DNA from 2 places in the Comamonas piscis genome. Region 1 is predicted to be linked to the other one. Evidence: predicted binding sites of a transcription regulator. Region 1 holds the regulator's gene; the other holds the start of a gene.
The links. Region 1 encodes sigma-54, which starts transcription at its own class of promoters, with help from an activator protein. Its sites were predicted from a motif close to TGGCANGNAANCTGCTTT; they were not measured.
Positions count from the first base shown of each region.

Region 2: a site for sigma-54 is predicted at 2,236-2,253, ahead of hmpA (NO-inducible flavohemoprotein). Genes of this name have one in related genera too.

Region 1 is NZ_CP058554.1:5,140,246-5,147,359, reverse strand. It holds gene argS (arginine--tRNA ligase) at 1-1,184, shown strand, start outside; gene HS961_RS23270 (SPOR domain-containing protein) at 1,211-1,915, shown strand; gene HS961_RS23265 (thiol:disulfide interchange protein DsbA/DsbL) at 1,972-2,616, shown strand; gene lptA (lipopolysaccharide transport periplasmic protein LptA) at 2,728-3,381, shown strand; gene lptB (LPS export ABC transporter ATP-binding protein) at 3,405-4,181, shown strand; gene rpoN (RNA polymerase factor sigma-54) at 4,287-5,912, shown strand; gene HS961_RS23245 (aspartyl/asparaginyl beta-hydroxylase domain-containing protein) at 6,001-6,924, opposite strand; gene HS961_RS23240 (hypothetical protein) at 7,048-7,114, opposite strand, start outside.
Region 2 is NZ_CP058554.1:59,147-66,260, forward strand. It holds gene HS961_RS00255 (DUF445 domain-containing protein) at 1-492, opposite strand, end outside; gene HS961_RS00260 (DUF3297 family protein) at 632-883, shown strand; gene hmpA (NO-inducible flavohemoprotein) at 1,029-2,204, opposite strand; gene norR (nitric oxide reductase transcriptional regulator NorR) at 2,346-3,956, shown strand; gene HS961_RS00275 (zinc-ribbon domain containing protein) at 3,984-4,583, shown strand; gene HS961_RS00280 (FKBP-type peptidyl-prolyl cis-trans isomerase) at 4,644-5,060, opposite strand; gene HS961_RS00285 (pyridoxal-phosphate-dependent aminotransferase family protein) at 5,141-6,277, opposite strand; gene HS961_RS00290 (YggS family pyridoxal phosphate-dependent enzyme) at 6,385-7,113, opposite strand.

The sequences.
Region 1 (7,114 bases):
CCAAGAGCACCCAGCTGCGCGCCAAAGGCTTCAAGCCCGGTGACGACTGCTGGCCCACCGACAGCGAGAACCCGCTGGCCAAGAACTTCTACAACGGCGACTACATCGGTGACATCGCCCAGGCCTTCCTGGCCAAGCAGACCATCGAGGCCGATGACCGTGCGTTCACCGCCAATGGCGATGTCGAAGACTACGACAACATCCGCAACTTTGCGGTCGCCTACCTGCGCAACGAGCAGGACAAGGACCTGCAGGCCTTCAACCTCAAGTTCGACGAGTACTACCTCGAATCGAGCCTGTACCAGAACGGCCATGTGGATGAGACCGTCAAGCGCCTGATCGCCAGCGGCCACACCTATGAGCAAGATGGCGCGCTGTGGCTGCGCACCACCGACTTTGGTGACGACAAGGACCGCGTGATGCGCAAGTCCGACGGCACCTATACCTACTTTTTGCCCGATGTGGCCTACCACACGCAGAAGTTTCTGCGTGGCTACGGCAAGGCGGTCAACATCCAGGGCACCGACCACCACGGCACCATTGCCCGCGTGCGCGCCGGCCTCCAGGCCGTGAATGTCGGCATTCCCAAGGGCTACCCGGATTACGTGCTGCACACCATGGTGCGCGTGGTGCGCGGTGGCGAAGAGGTCAAGATCAGCAAGCGCGCCGGCAGCTATGTGACCTTGCGCGACCTGATCGAGTGGACCAGCAAGGATGCCGTACGCTTCTTCCTGCTGTCGCGCAAGCCCGATACCGAGTACACCTTCGACGTCGATCTGGCCGTGGCCCAGAACAACGACAACCCGGTGTTCTACGTGCAGTACGCCCATGCGCGCATCTGCTCGGTGCTGCGTGGCTGGCAAGAGCAGGGCGGCGCTGGCCTGCCGGTGCTGTCCGGTGTCGATCTGAGCGCGCTGCAGGGCCCGCAGGCCCAGGCACTGATGCAGATGCTGGCCCAGTACCCCGAGATGCTGACCAACGCCGCCGACGGCAATGCGCCGCACGATGTTACGTTCTACCTGCGTGATCTGGCCTCGGCCTACCACAGCTACTATGATGCAGAACGTATCCTGGTGGATGACGAAGCCACCAAATTGGCCCGTCTGGCCCTCGTGGCGGCGGTCGCCCAGGTGCTGCGCAATGGCCTGGCGGTGCTGGGTGTGAGCGCACCGGAGCGCATGTGATTTTGCGAACAAAGGTAATAACTGCAATGCGACGACATCAACGTGGTGGAACCATTCTGGGCCTGATCCTGGGGCTGCTGGTGGGCGTGGGCGCGGCCTTGGCCGTGGCGGTCTACGTCACCAATGTGCCGGTGCCGTTTGTCAACAAAGGTGGCGCCAAGGGCGATGCCAAGGACAAGGCCGAGGCCCAGCGCAACCAGAACTGGGACCCGAACTCGCCGCTCTACGGCAAGAACCCCGCGCGTGCGCCAGCCGCTGCAGCACCGGCTGCGCAAGGCGTGGTGGTGCCTGAGCCGCCTCGCAATGTGGCCGACAACACCAGCCCGCCCGTCGAGAACAAACCTGCCAAGCCTGAGGTGGTGCTGCCCGATGCGGCCAAGGCCACCGACAAGCCCACGGACAAGACCCAGGTCGCCAAGCTTGACCCCAAGGCCGGCCAGGGTGCGGATCCGCTCGGAGACTTGGCCAAGTCGCGCAGTGCCGATGGCACTGACGGCTTCCAGTACTTTGTGCAAGCGGGTGCCTTCCGCTCCCAGACCGATGGCGATGCACAGCGCGCCAAGCTGGCGATGATGGGCTGGGAAGCCCGCGTCAGCGAGCGCGAAGTTAATGGCCGCACGGTATACCGGGTGCGCGTAGGCCCATTCAACAAGCGCGATGATGCCGACGGCCTCAAAGGCAAGCTCGATGGCGCTGGCGTGGATGCGCAAATCGTTCGCGTACAGCGTTGAACTTTTGGCGGTGCAGGGCACTCCTAACCGCAACTTGTCACTGGAGTTAACAACACATGAAACGTCGTGATTTTTCTACCCTGGCGGCTTCCGCTACGGCCGCTTCCGCACTGAGCCTGCCTTTTGCCACTGGCGCCAACGCGCAAGCCAAGTTCAAGGAAGGCAAGGACTACATCAAGCTGGCCAAGCCCGTCACCCCTGACGCGCCTGCTGGCAAGGTAGAAGTCATCGAGTTCTTCTGGTACAGCTGCCCCCACTGCAATGCCTTCGAGCCGCAGTTTGAAGCCTGGGCCAAGACAGCGCCCAAGAACCTGCAGATCCGCCGCGTGCCGGTTGCCTTCAACAACACCTTTGTGCCCCAGCAAAAAATCTACTTTGCGCTGGAGTCCATGGGCCTGATCCCTGAAGTGCATGTCAAGGTCTTCCGCGCGATCCATGTGGAGCGCCAACGCCTGAACAAGGACGACGAGATCTTCGCCTGGATGGACAAGAATGGCGTGAACCTCGCCAAGTTCAAAGAGGCCTACAATTCCTTCAGCGTGGCGGGCCAAGTGCGCAAGGCCACCCAGCTGCAAGAATCCTACGGCGTCGAAGGTGTGCCATCCTTGGGCGTGGCCGGCAAGTACTACACCGACGGCACCCGTGCCGGCTCGATGGGCAATGTGCTGCAAGTGGTCGAGTTCCTGGCGACACAAGGCTGAGCGAACTTACGCGACACCTAGGTGAAGCCCGCCCTGGCGGGCTTTTTTGTGCTTAAAACGGTTCAACGCTCCAGCATGGCTACAATGGGGCAGAGCAAGATTCATGCCTTTATGAGACACCGTATTTTTAACTCCTTGTTGGTGGCGGCCATGCTGGCCTTGCCGCTGCTGTCGCATGCTGAGCGTGCCGACCGTACCAAGCCCATGAACATCGAGGCGGACGATGGCCGCCACGATGAACTGAAGCAAACCAGCGTGTTTACCGGCAATGTGGTGGTGACCAAGGGCACCATCATCATTCGCGGTGCGCAGTTGACCGTCAGCCAGGACCGCGACGGCTTCCAGCATGGCGTGGTGACTGCTGCTCCGGGCAAGCTGGCGTTCTTCCGCCAAAAGCGGGACTCGGCACCGGGCGCGCCCGACGAGTTCGTTGAAGGCGAAGGTGAGGTCATCACCTACAACGGTCGCGATGACACCGTGCATTTTGAGCGCCGTGGCGAGCTGCGCCGCTACCGCGAGACCACCTTGACCGACCAGGTCAGTGGCCCGCTGATCACCTACAACAACCTGACCGACACCTTTACCGTGGTCGGCCAGAAAGGCGCGCAAGCCAGCGATCCCAAGCCCGGCGCTGCGAAAAACGGCCGCGTGCGCGTGATCCTGACGCCCAAGGCGGACGACAAGGCCAGCACCCCGGCCAAGCCCGCAGCGGACGACAAGACCCCCTTGCGCCCCAGCACCCAACTGAACGACGGAGCCAAGTAACCGTGGCAGAGAACTCCTCGACCATTTCCGTCAATGCCCGGGTCGCCAACAGCGACCACCGCAGCCAGCTGGAGGTGTTGCACCTGGAGAAGTCCTATGGCAGCCGCAAGGTGGTCAAGGATGTGTCGCTGTCGGTGCGCAAAGGCGAAGTGGTGGGTTTGCTCGGCCCCAATGGTGCTGGCAAAACCACCTCGTTCTACATGATCGTGGGCCTGGTGCGCAGCGATGGCGGAGACATCCGCATCGATGGCCAGTCGGTCGCCGATATGCCGATCCACCAGCGCTCGCAGCTGGGCCTGTCCTACCTGCCGCAGGAGGCATCGATCTTCCGCAAGCTCAGCGTGCAGGACAATGTGCGCGCCGTGCTGGAGCTGCAAAAGGACGAGCATGGCAAGTCGCTGTCGCGCGCCGAGGTCGAGCGCCAGCTCACCGCGCTGCTGCAGGAGCTGCGCGTCGAGCACCTGCGCGAGTCGCCCTCCGTGGCGCTGTCCGGTGGCGAGCGCCGCCGGGTCGAGATCGCCCGCGCGCTGGCGACCCAGCCCCGTTTCATCCTGCTCGACGAGCCCTTTGCCGGTATCGACCCGATTGCGGTGATCGAGATCCAGCGCATTGTCGCCTTCCTGAAAGAGCGCGGCATCGGCGTGCTAATCACCGACCACAATGTGCGCGAAACCCTGGGCATCTGTGACCACGCCTGCATCATCAGCGATGGCAAGGTGCTGGCCGCAGGCACGCCGCAAGAGATTGTGGAGAACGCCGAGGTGCGGAGGGTCTATCTGGGTGAGCACTTCCGTATGTGACGCCGCACGCCCGGGCGGGCGTGCCAGCCAAGATACCGCCTTGCGCCGCCGGGCCGCTGGGGCTTGTCGGATGCCATCTGCCGTGGTCGGCACGGAGGCGCTGCCATGATGCCTTCGCTGTCACTGCGTGTATCGCAGAGCCTGACCCTCACGCCGCAATTGCAGCAGTCCATCCGTCTGCTGCAGCTGTCCACCCAAGAGCTGACGCAGGAAGTCGAGCAAATGCTCGATGAAAACCCGTTTCTGGAACGCGAAGGCGATGACGCTGTTGATTCGGAACGGGCGGAAGCACCGGCCCAAGACACCAGCGAGGGCACCGAGACCGCCGCTGTGGGCGACAAAGCCACCGAGACCACTGCCAGCACCGACACCAGCAGCGCGAGCGATTTCGAGGCGGGTCCTTCCGACCTGCCTTTGGATTTTGGCGCGGGCAAGGAAACGGGCGTTGATGCGGAAGCCGCTTCCGGCGACTCGGCCTCGGACTGGGAAGAGTGGGGGGGCGACCTGCCCGCGCGCTCCAGTGCGGGCTCGGGCGATGACGACGATGAAGCGCCGCTGTCCGACCGGCGTTCCGAGCACCTGAGCCTGCAGGATGTGCTGCACCGCCAGGCGCTGTCACTGCGTTTGTGCCAGGAGGGCCAGGCCGCACTCTATTTCTTGATCGAATCGCTGAACGACGACGGCTATCTGGAAGAGACCTTGGCCGAGCTGGCGCAAAGCTTTGGCGATGCCAGCGACCCCGAGCGCTATGAAGCGCTGCTCCACCACCTCACGGTCGCGCTGCGCTTGCTGCAAAGCCTGGAACCCCTTGGGGTGGGTGCACGCAACCTGTCTGAGTGCATGCAGCTGCAGATCAAGGCGCGGCAACGCCTGCTGGATGAAGAAGGCTCGGACACCCCCGAGGCCGATGCACTGGCGCTGGAAACGGCTTTGCTGGTCTGCCAGGAATCACTCGATCTGCTGGCGCGCCGCGATGTGCGCAAGCTGATGCAGCTGACAGGCTGCAACGAAGCGGCAGTGCGCAGCGCGCTGGTCTTGATCGCCAAGTTGGAGCCCCGGCCCGGCCGCCCCTATGCGGATGTGGACCGCAATGCCATCATTCCCGATGTCATCGTGCGCCCCAGCAATGAGCGCGGTTTGCCGGTGCCCGGCTTCAGCGTGCAGCTCAATGCCGAAGTGATGCCGCGCCTGCGCGTGCAGGATGTCTATGCCAATGCCTTGCGCAGCCACAAGGGCAGCGAAGGCCATGGCGCCTTGCAGCAGCGCCTGCAGGAGGCGCGCTGGTTCATCAAGAACATCCAGCAGCGCTTTGACACCATCTTGCGCGTGTCGCAGGCCATTGTGGAGCGGCAGCGCAATTTCTTTGTGCATGGCGAGCTGGCCATGCGCCCCATGGTGCTGCGCGAGATCGCCGATGAGCTGGGTTTGCACGAGTCCACCATCAGCCGCGTGACCACCGCCAAGTACATGGCCACGCCGCAGGGTACCTTTGAGCTGAAGTACTTCTTTGGCTCAGGCCTGGGTACCGAGACCGGCGGCAGCGCCTCCAGTACCGCCGTCAAGGCGCTGATCAAGCAACTGCTGGACGAGGAAAGCGCCAAGAAGCCGCTGTCGGACGCAAAAATCGCCGATCTGCTGCAGGCCCAGGGCATTGAATGCGCGCGCCGCACGGTGGCCAAATACCGTGAAGCAATGCGCATCCCGCCCGCCAGTTTGCGCAAGGCGCTGTAGGCGTTGTTGGCGCAGCGGGCTCAAGGCCCAGCGCATAAAAAAACCGCAGTTCGTTGAACTGCGGTTTTTGCGTTGAGACGGCGCCAGTTTACTTGGGCCAGAGCCACCAGATAAACAAGGCCAGCACGGCCAGCATCAGGCCGAACTTGGTCAGCTTGTAGGCCGTCTTGTTCCAGGCCTTGAAGCGGCGGCGGTACTGGCCCATGTAGAACGACACCTTGAAGATGCGGCTGATAAAGCCGCGCGGATCGCCTTCGTTGTTGGGCGAGCTGGCAGCAGCCACCACATGCGTGCCCAGCCAGCGGTTGAGCCACTGCGCAAAGCCATTGGTCATGGGGCGCTCGACATCGCAGAACAGCACGATGCGGTTGCCCTCGGACCGGTTCTCGGCCCAATGCATAAAGGTCTCGTCAAAAATCACGCCTTCGCCCTCGCGCCAGCTGTAGGGCGTGCCATCGACTTCGATCATGCAGCGGTCGTCATTGGGCGCCAGAACGGCCAGGTGGTAGCGCAGCGAGCCGGCATAGGGATCGCGGTGAAGGTTGAGCTTGGCGCCGGGCGGCAGCTCAGCAAACATGGCGGCCTTGATGCCGGGGATCGATTGCACCAGTGCGCTGGTCTTGGGGCAGAGCTCCATCGCCGACGGGTGGGCCTGGCCGTACCACTTCAGGTAGAAGCGCTTCCAGCCGGTCTTGAAGAAGGAGTTGAAGCCCGCATCGTCGTTGTTGGCCGCTGCCTTGATCTGCATCGCCTTCTGCAGGCCGATGGCTTCTTCGCGGATCTCGCGCCAGTTGGCTTGCAAGGGCGCCAGGTCGGGGAAGGTGCTGGTGGGCAGGTAGGGCGTGCGCGGCACCTTGCTGAACATCAGCATGAACACATTGAACGGCGCCGTGAAAGTGGAGTGGTCGAACAGCTGGCGCAGCAGCTTGTGCCGAACCTTGCCGCGCAGGTGCATATAGAGGCCGCAGCCAAAGAAAAGCAGCACCAGGGCCAGAACGATGATTTTTGCCATAGACAGCGATTTTAGCTGCGGCGGCTGTCTGCGCAAGCGCAAACTGGCGCGCTGCAAGGCCTGCGGGGCGGTTGGATGGCCTGCTGCCAGCAGGCCTATTGCATCCGTCCGATGGCAGCGCGCTTATTTGGGCTGGGTGGCGAAGGCGGTTTTCAGGCGCTGCAGCATCTCGCGGTTGAGCTGGCGCTGC
Region 2 (7,114 bases), 120 kb from region 1:
CTCCACCTGCGCATCCTGCACGGTGGCCAGCGCGGCGGCGGCCAGGCGCGCCACCTGGTGGCCCAGCAGCTCGGCATTGGCGGGGGACTTGAGCCACTGCGCCAGTTTATCGGCCGGCTGGTGCGTGCGCACCAGCTGCACCAGCGAGTCGCCATCGAGAAAACGCTCGCGCACAAACACGGCCAGGTTCTCGCCAATGCGGTCCTTGTTGCGCGGGATGATGGCCGTGTGCCGGGAGATCCACGGTATTGGAATGTGCTTGAACAGCGCCGCCACCGCAAACCAGTCGGCCAGCGCGCCGACCATGCCCGCCTCGGTCATCGCGCGCAGGCAGCGCAGCGCCAGCTGCCAGTGCGGCGACTGCGCAAAAGGCTGGCCCAGGCACCAGCTGGTCAGGACGAACAGCAGGCCCACGGCCAGCAATAGCAGCAGGGGCGTGCGCTTGGCGCGGCGCAGCAGTTGTTGCTGCTCATGTGTCAGTAGCAAAGGCATACGGGCCACTGTAGCGGCAAGGAGCAGCGCTTGCCAAGTCAGCCAACAGCGCGGTTGCCCATTCCTGGGCACAGTGCCCGCAAAGTGTGGACAATGTCGGCCTGTGCGGCCGATGGCCGCGTTCTCTTCTGCACCAACCATGACCGATACCACTGCCCGCCCCGAACTGCCCGACCACCTGTCCATCGACCCCAAGAGCCCACACTTTGTGCGCGAGGTTTTTGACCACGATATCGGCATCCGCTTCAACGGCACCGAGCGCGTGGATGTCGAGGAATACTGCGTGAGCGAAGGCTGGGTGAAAGTGCCCGCCGGCAAGACCGTGGACCGCAAGGGCAAGCCGCTGCTGATCAAGATCAAGGGCACGGTCGAGGCCTATTACAAGGACTGAGTCCTGACCTGATGGGCCTCGCAGGGCTGCCCCCGCTGCAGTCCGGTGAACCCAAAAAAGCCGACCCACCCTTGCCAATGCTGGCAGGGTGGGTCGGCTTTTTGCATGGCGCATTCAAGGCCGCGCGTGCTTCAGGGGTTCGCGATCAGGCCAGCGCCTCGGCCGGGCCAAAGAACTCGTAGCGCACCTGGGCATCGGGCACGCCCAGCTTGCGCAGCGAGGCCTTGACCGAGCGCATAAAGGGCTTGGGGCCCAGAAAGTACACATCGGCATCGCGCGAGGCCGGCAGCCACTGGCCCAGCAGGTCCTCGGTCAGATGGCCCTGGGCAGCGACCGCCTCACCATCGGCCACCTGGTCATACACATAGAGCGGCTGCAGCTGGCTGTGCGCCTGCGCCAGCGCATCGATCTGCGGGCGGAAGGCATGCACGGCGCTGTCCCGCGCGCAGTGGATAAAGGTGATGGGGCGGTCGGTCTGCAACGCGGCTTCGAGCATCGGCAAGGTGGGGGTGATGCCCACCCCGCCGCTGATCAGCACCAGCGGGCGCTGGCTGACCTGCAAGGTGAAATGGCCGGCGGGTGCAAACAGCTCCAGGGTGTCGCCCACTTGCAGGTCATGCAGGTAGTTGGAGACCTTGCCACCGGGCTCGCGCTTGACGCTAATGCGGTAGCTGCGGCCATTGCTCGGGGCCGACAGCGAGTAGTTGCGGCGCTGCTCGGTGCCATCGACGATGGCGCGCAGGCCGATGTACTGGCCCGGCTGGTGGGCGATCACCGCCTTGCCGTCCACCGGCTCCAGGTAGAAGGAACTGATCTCGGCGCTCTCGGCCACCTTCTGCACGAGCTTGAAATTACGCGCACCGCGCCAGCCGCCTTCGGCATGGGCAATGTCGTCATAGGCCTTGGCCTCGGCAGCGATCAGGATATCGGCCAGCTGGGTGTAGGCAGCTGCCCAGGCATCAATCACCGCATCGGTGGCAATCTCGGCGCCCAGCACCTCGCGGATCGCGCGCAGCAAACAAGTGCCCACGATCTGGTACTGGTCCGGCTGGACCTGCAGCGCCACATGCTTGTTGATGATCTGCGCGGGCAGGTCGCCCAGGTTCTCCAGCTTGTCGATGTGCTTGGCGTACATCAGCACGCTGTGGGCCAGTGCGCGGGGCTGGGCACCGCTTTGCTGGTGGGCCTGGTTGAACAACGGGCGCACCTCGGGGTACTCGCTCAGCATCATTTGGTAGAAATGCGTGGTCAGCGCCTCACCGCCGGTCTCCAGCAGGGGGACGGTGGCCTGGATGATCTGTTTTTGGCTATCGCTCAGCATCTAACTCTCCTTGCATGTGGTTGGTCTTAACAATGCATGCAACGTGCCAACACCGCGTTTGTGGAATATCAATACCTTGCACAATGCATGCAGTCATACTGACAACTGATTAATGCTGTGTTTTTGACACCTCGAGTCGTTTTGACATCCTCCAAAATCCTCAACGCCGTCATTCCGCTGGTGGCCGACCTGGCCCAGGAACTGCCCGAGCGCGAACGCCTGCGCCGCCTGCTCGCCGCCTTGCGCACCCTGCTGCCCGCCGATGCAGTGGCACTGCTGCGCCTCAACGGCGAATGGCTGGAGCCGGTGGCCATCGATGGCCTGGTGCCCGATACCCTGGGCCGGCGCTTCAAGGTGGCCGAGCACCCCCGCTTGGCCCAGCTGCTGGCGGCCGGTCAGGCGATGCGCTTTGCGCCCGACAGCCCCCTGCCCGACCCCTATGACGGCCTGATCACCACCCCGGGCGAGCTGCATGTGCATGACTGCATGGGCTGCGTGCTGCAGACCGGCGGCCTGGCCTGGGGCCTGTTGACCCTGGATGCGCTGGAGCCCAACCGCTTTGCCGATGACAATGCGCTCGAACTGCTGCAGGCCTTCAGCAACCTGGCCGCCGCCACGGTGGCCACGGCCGAGCGGGTGCAGCAGCTATCCCATGCCGCACGCAGTGCCACTGCGCCCTCGCCGCGCAACGCCAGTGCCGATCGCAGCCGCCAGATCCTCGGCACCAGCCCTGCGATCCGCCAATTGCAAAGCAGCATTGCGCTGGTCGCCGCCAGCGACCTCTGCGTGCTGATCACCGGCGAGACCGGCACCGGCAAGGAGCTGGTGGCCCAGGCGGTGCATGCGCAATCCCCGCGCGCAGCGCAACCGCTGGTCAGCATCAACTGCGCAGCCCTGCCCGACAACCTGGTTGAGAGCGAGCTGTTTGGCCATGTGCGCGGCGCCTTTACCGGCGCTTTGAGCGAGCGGCGTGGCAAGTTTGAACAGGCCCAGCACGGCACTTTGTTCCTTGACGAGGTGGGAGAGCTGTCGCTGTCGGTGCAGGCCAAGCTGCTGCGTGTGCTGCAAAGCGGCCAGCTGCAGCGCCTGGGCTCGGACCGCGAGCACCAGGTCGATGTGCGCGTGATTGCGGCCACCAACCGCGACCTGCCTGCCGAGGTGCAGGCCGGCCGCATGCGCGCCGATTTCTACCACCGCCTCTGCGTCTACCCCGTCGTCGTGCCACCGCTGCGGTTGCGGGACAGCGACACCCTGGTGCTCGCCGGCTGCTTTCTGGAAGAGAACCGGGCCCGCCTGCAACTGGGCGGCCTGCGCTTGGATGCCGCTGCCCAGGCCGCCCTGCTGCGCTACCCCTGGCCCGGCAATGTGCGCGAGCTGGAGCACTGCATCAGCCGCGCGGTGCTCAAAGCACTGAGCCGCACCCGGGGCCAGCGCAAGGACAGCGCCAAGCCCCGCATGCTGAGCATTGGCGAGGAAGATCTCTGGGACGGCGCAGCCGCCGCACCGCTGCCACCCGGCCATCAGGCAACGGGCCTAATCGCGACCCTGCCCACTGCCGAAGTGGCTGAAGGGCCAGCCGCCAGTGCCGATACCCCCGGCCTGCGCGCCCAAGTGGAGCGCTACGAGCGCCAACTGCTCAGTGCCAGCCTGGCCCGCCACCACGGCAACTGGGCCGCAGCCGCGCGCGAACTGCAACTGGACCGCGCCAATCTGCAGCGGCTGGCCAAGCGCCTGGGGGTTGAGCGACACTAAGCGGGACAGCATCCGCACAGGAGGCACATGAAAAAGAAAAAGCTCAGTCAGTCAGCCGACTATGTACCGCACCCGCGCTATGGGAGTGAACCGATACCATCGGATGTAAAAGGCGTATCAACAGAGACAATTTTGCGGAGCCATTGGTCCTATAGGTCCAGTGACATCTTTCCTGAGTCGGTGCTGATGGCTGATACCAGCAAGCAACATTTCAATGTTTTCCCGCGCGAGTGCTATGTCGACATGCGCAAAACTTGCCGCAACTGCCAACGCCCCTTCATCTTTTTTGCAGCCGAACAAAAACACTGGTTTGAGGTGCTGCAGTTTTACGTAGACGCGGACTGCGTGCATTGCCCTGAATGCCGTGTGCAACGCACCGCCGCCAAACGCGCGTTTCAACGTTATTCCTCTTTGATTCTGCTTGCCAATCCAACCCAAGACGAGCTGCAGCAATTGGTAGATGCAGCCGCTTTGCTACATGCGCAAGGCACGCTAAAGAGTCGTGAACGCTTGGGCCAGCTTAAAAATGCTGCGCTCCGGCTGATTCCAGATTACCCGGGCACCTTGGCCTTGGTCGAGGCGCTGCGAAACCAGGACGCGTTTCCTGCGACTGAGGAAGGCGACTAAACAAAATAGCCTCCGAGCCAGCAAGACGCGGAGGCTTTTCAGCTTGTGGAGCAGCAGGTTTTACTGGCCCTTGATGCCCAGCAGTTCCACTTCAAAGTTCAAGGTGGCATTGGGCGGGATCACACCGCCAGCGCCACGGGCGCCGTAGGCGATGGAGGCTGGGCAGGTCAGCTTGGCCTTGCCGCCCACCTTCATCAGCTGCACGCCTTCGGTCCAGCAGGGGATCACGCCTTGCAGCGGGAACTCGATCGGCTCACCGCGCTTGTAGGAGCTGTCAAACTCCTTGCCGCTGTCGGGGAAGGTGCCTTTGTAGTGCACCTTGACGGTGTCGGTCTTCTTGGGGCTGGCGCCAGTGCCATCCTTGATGCTTTCAAACACCAGGCCGCTCTGGGTCGTCACAGGCTTGCTCTGGGCCTGGGCGAAACCGGCGGTCAGGGCGATGGCAGCGAACAGGGCGCTGGCAGTCAATGCTTTCATTGCGAAATCCAATCCAATGTTGTCAAACCAAGCAGCATTCTGCACCGGGATTGCCAGCGCAGCGTGACTTCAAACAGTAATTAACCCTTGATACCTAAACCATCCAGCGCCTGGCGCAGATGGCCCACGGTGCGCTCCACGTTGTGCCATTTGTCGAGACCAAACAGGCCGATGCGGAAGGTTTTGAAGTCCGGACCCTCGTCGCACATCAGCGGCACGCCGGCAGCGGTCTGCAGGCCCACGCTGGCAAATTTCTTGCTGTTCTGGATTTCGGGGTCGGTGGTGAAGCTGACGACCACGCCAGGCGCCTGAAAGCCCGCAGCCGCCACGCTGGGGAAGCCACGTGACTGCAGCAGCGCACGCACTTCCTGGCCCAGCTGGGTCTGCTCTTCGCGCAGCTTGTCCAGGCCATAGGCCTCGGCCTCCTGCATCACCTCGCAGAGCTGCACCAGCGAATCGGTGGGCATGGTGGCGTGGTAGGCATGCTGGCCCTTTTCGTAGCCTTCGGCAATCTGCATCCACTTCTTCAAATCGCAGGAGAAGCTGCTGCTCTTGGTGTCCTCGATGGCCTTGCGGGCGCGCTCGGAGAACATCACCATTGCGCAGCAAGGCGGGCCGCTCCAGCCCTTTTGCGGCGCGGTGATCAGCACATCGACACCGGTCTTTTGCATGTCCACCCAGATGGCGCCGCTGGCCACGCAGTCGAGCACCATCAAGGCGCCCACCTCATGCGCGGCAGCGCTGATGGTCTGGATGTAGTCATCGGGCAGCACAATGCCGCTGGCCGTCTCGACATGCGGGGCAAACACCACCTGGGGCTTGTCCTTGCGGATGGCGGCTGCCACCTCTTCGGCCGGGCAAGGCGCCCAGGCATCCTGGGGGCCTGTGCCTTGCGGGCGGGCCTTGCAGATCACCGCGCTGCCGCCCAAGCCACCTTCTTCAAAAATCTGGGTCCAGCGGTAGCTGAACCAGCCATTGCGCACGATCAGCACCTTGGCCTGGTTGGCAAACTGGCGGGCCACTGCCTCCATGCCAAAGGTGCCACTGCCCGGCACGATCACCGCCGTGTGGGCGTGGTAGGTGGTCTTGAGGATGCGCAGTACTTCGCCCATCACACCGATAAAGCGGTGCGACATGTGGTTGAGCGCGCGGTCGGTGTAGACCACCGAAAACTCCAACAGGCCATCGGGGTCAACGTCGGGTAGCAATCCTGGCATGGGGGTCTCCTGTTTGTGGGAAGGGGTACACAGAGAAATTGGGGAGCCAGCTTAGCACGCAGCCACCGGCGTTGCTGCTGTCTGGCTGGCAGGTGGGTGGGAGCCGGTCAGTGGGCGCTGCCGTAGTCGCGCTGGCCAAAGATGCCGCTGCCCACGCGCACCATCGTCGAGCCGGCCTGCACGGCCGCCTGCAGATCGGCGGTCATGCCCAGCGAGATGGTGTCCCACTGCGCCAGCTGCGGCAGGCCCAGCGCGGCGATCTCGTCAAACACGGCCTTGACCCGCTGGTGCACGGCCAGCTGTGCGGCAAAGTCAGCCACCACGTCGGGGATGCTCATCACACCCCGCAACTGCAACTGGGGCAGCTGCGCCACTTGCTGCACCAGCGCTGCCACCTCATCTGGCGCAACGCCGGACTTGGTGCTGCCGCCATCGACATTGACTTGGATGCAGATCTGCAGCGGCGCCAGCTGGGCCGGCCGCTGGGCGGACAGGCGCTCTGCCGTCTTGAGCCGGTCCACCGTATGCACCCAGTCAAAGTGCTCGGCCACCAGGCGGGTCTTGTTGCTCTGGATCGGGCCGATGCAGTGCCAGACCAGGCCCTGGTCCTTCCAGGCGTCCTGCTCGGCAAAGTAGCGGATCTTCTCGACGGCTTCCTGGATGTAGTTTTCGCCAAAGGCGCGCTGACCGGCCTCGGCCGCCTCGGCAATGGCGTCCACCCCAAAGGTCTTGGAGACGGCCAGCAGCTGCACGCTGTTGTCAGGCCGACCACAGGCGCGGCAGGCCTGGTCTATTTGCAGGCGAACCTGCTGAATTTTTTCGGGAATCGTGCTCATA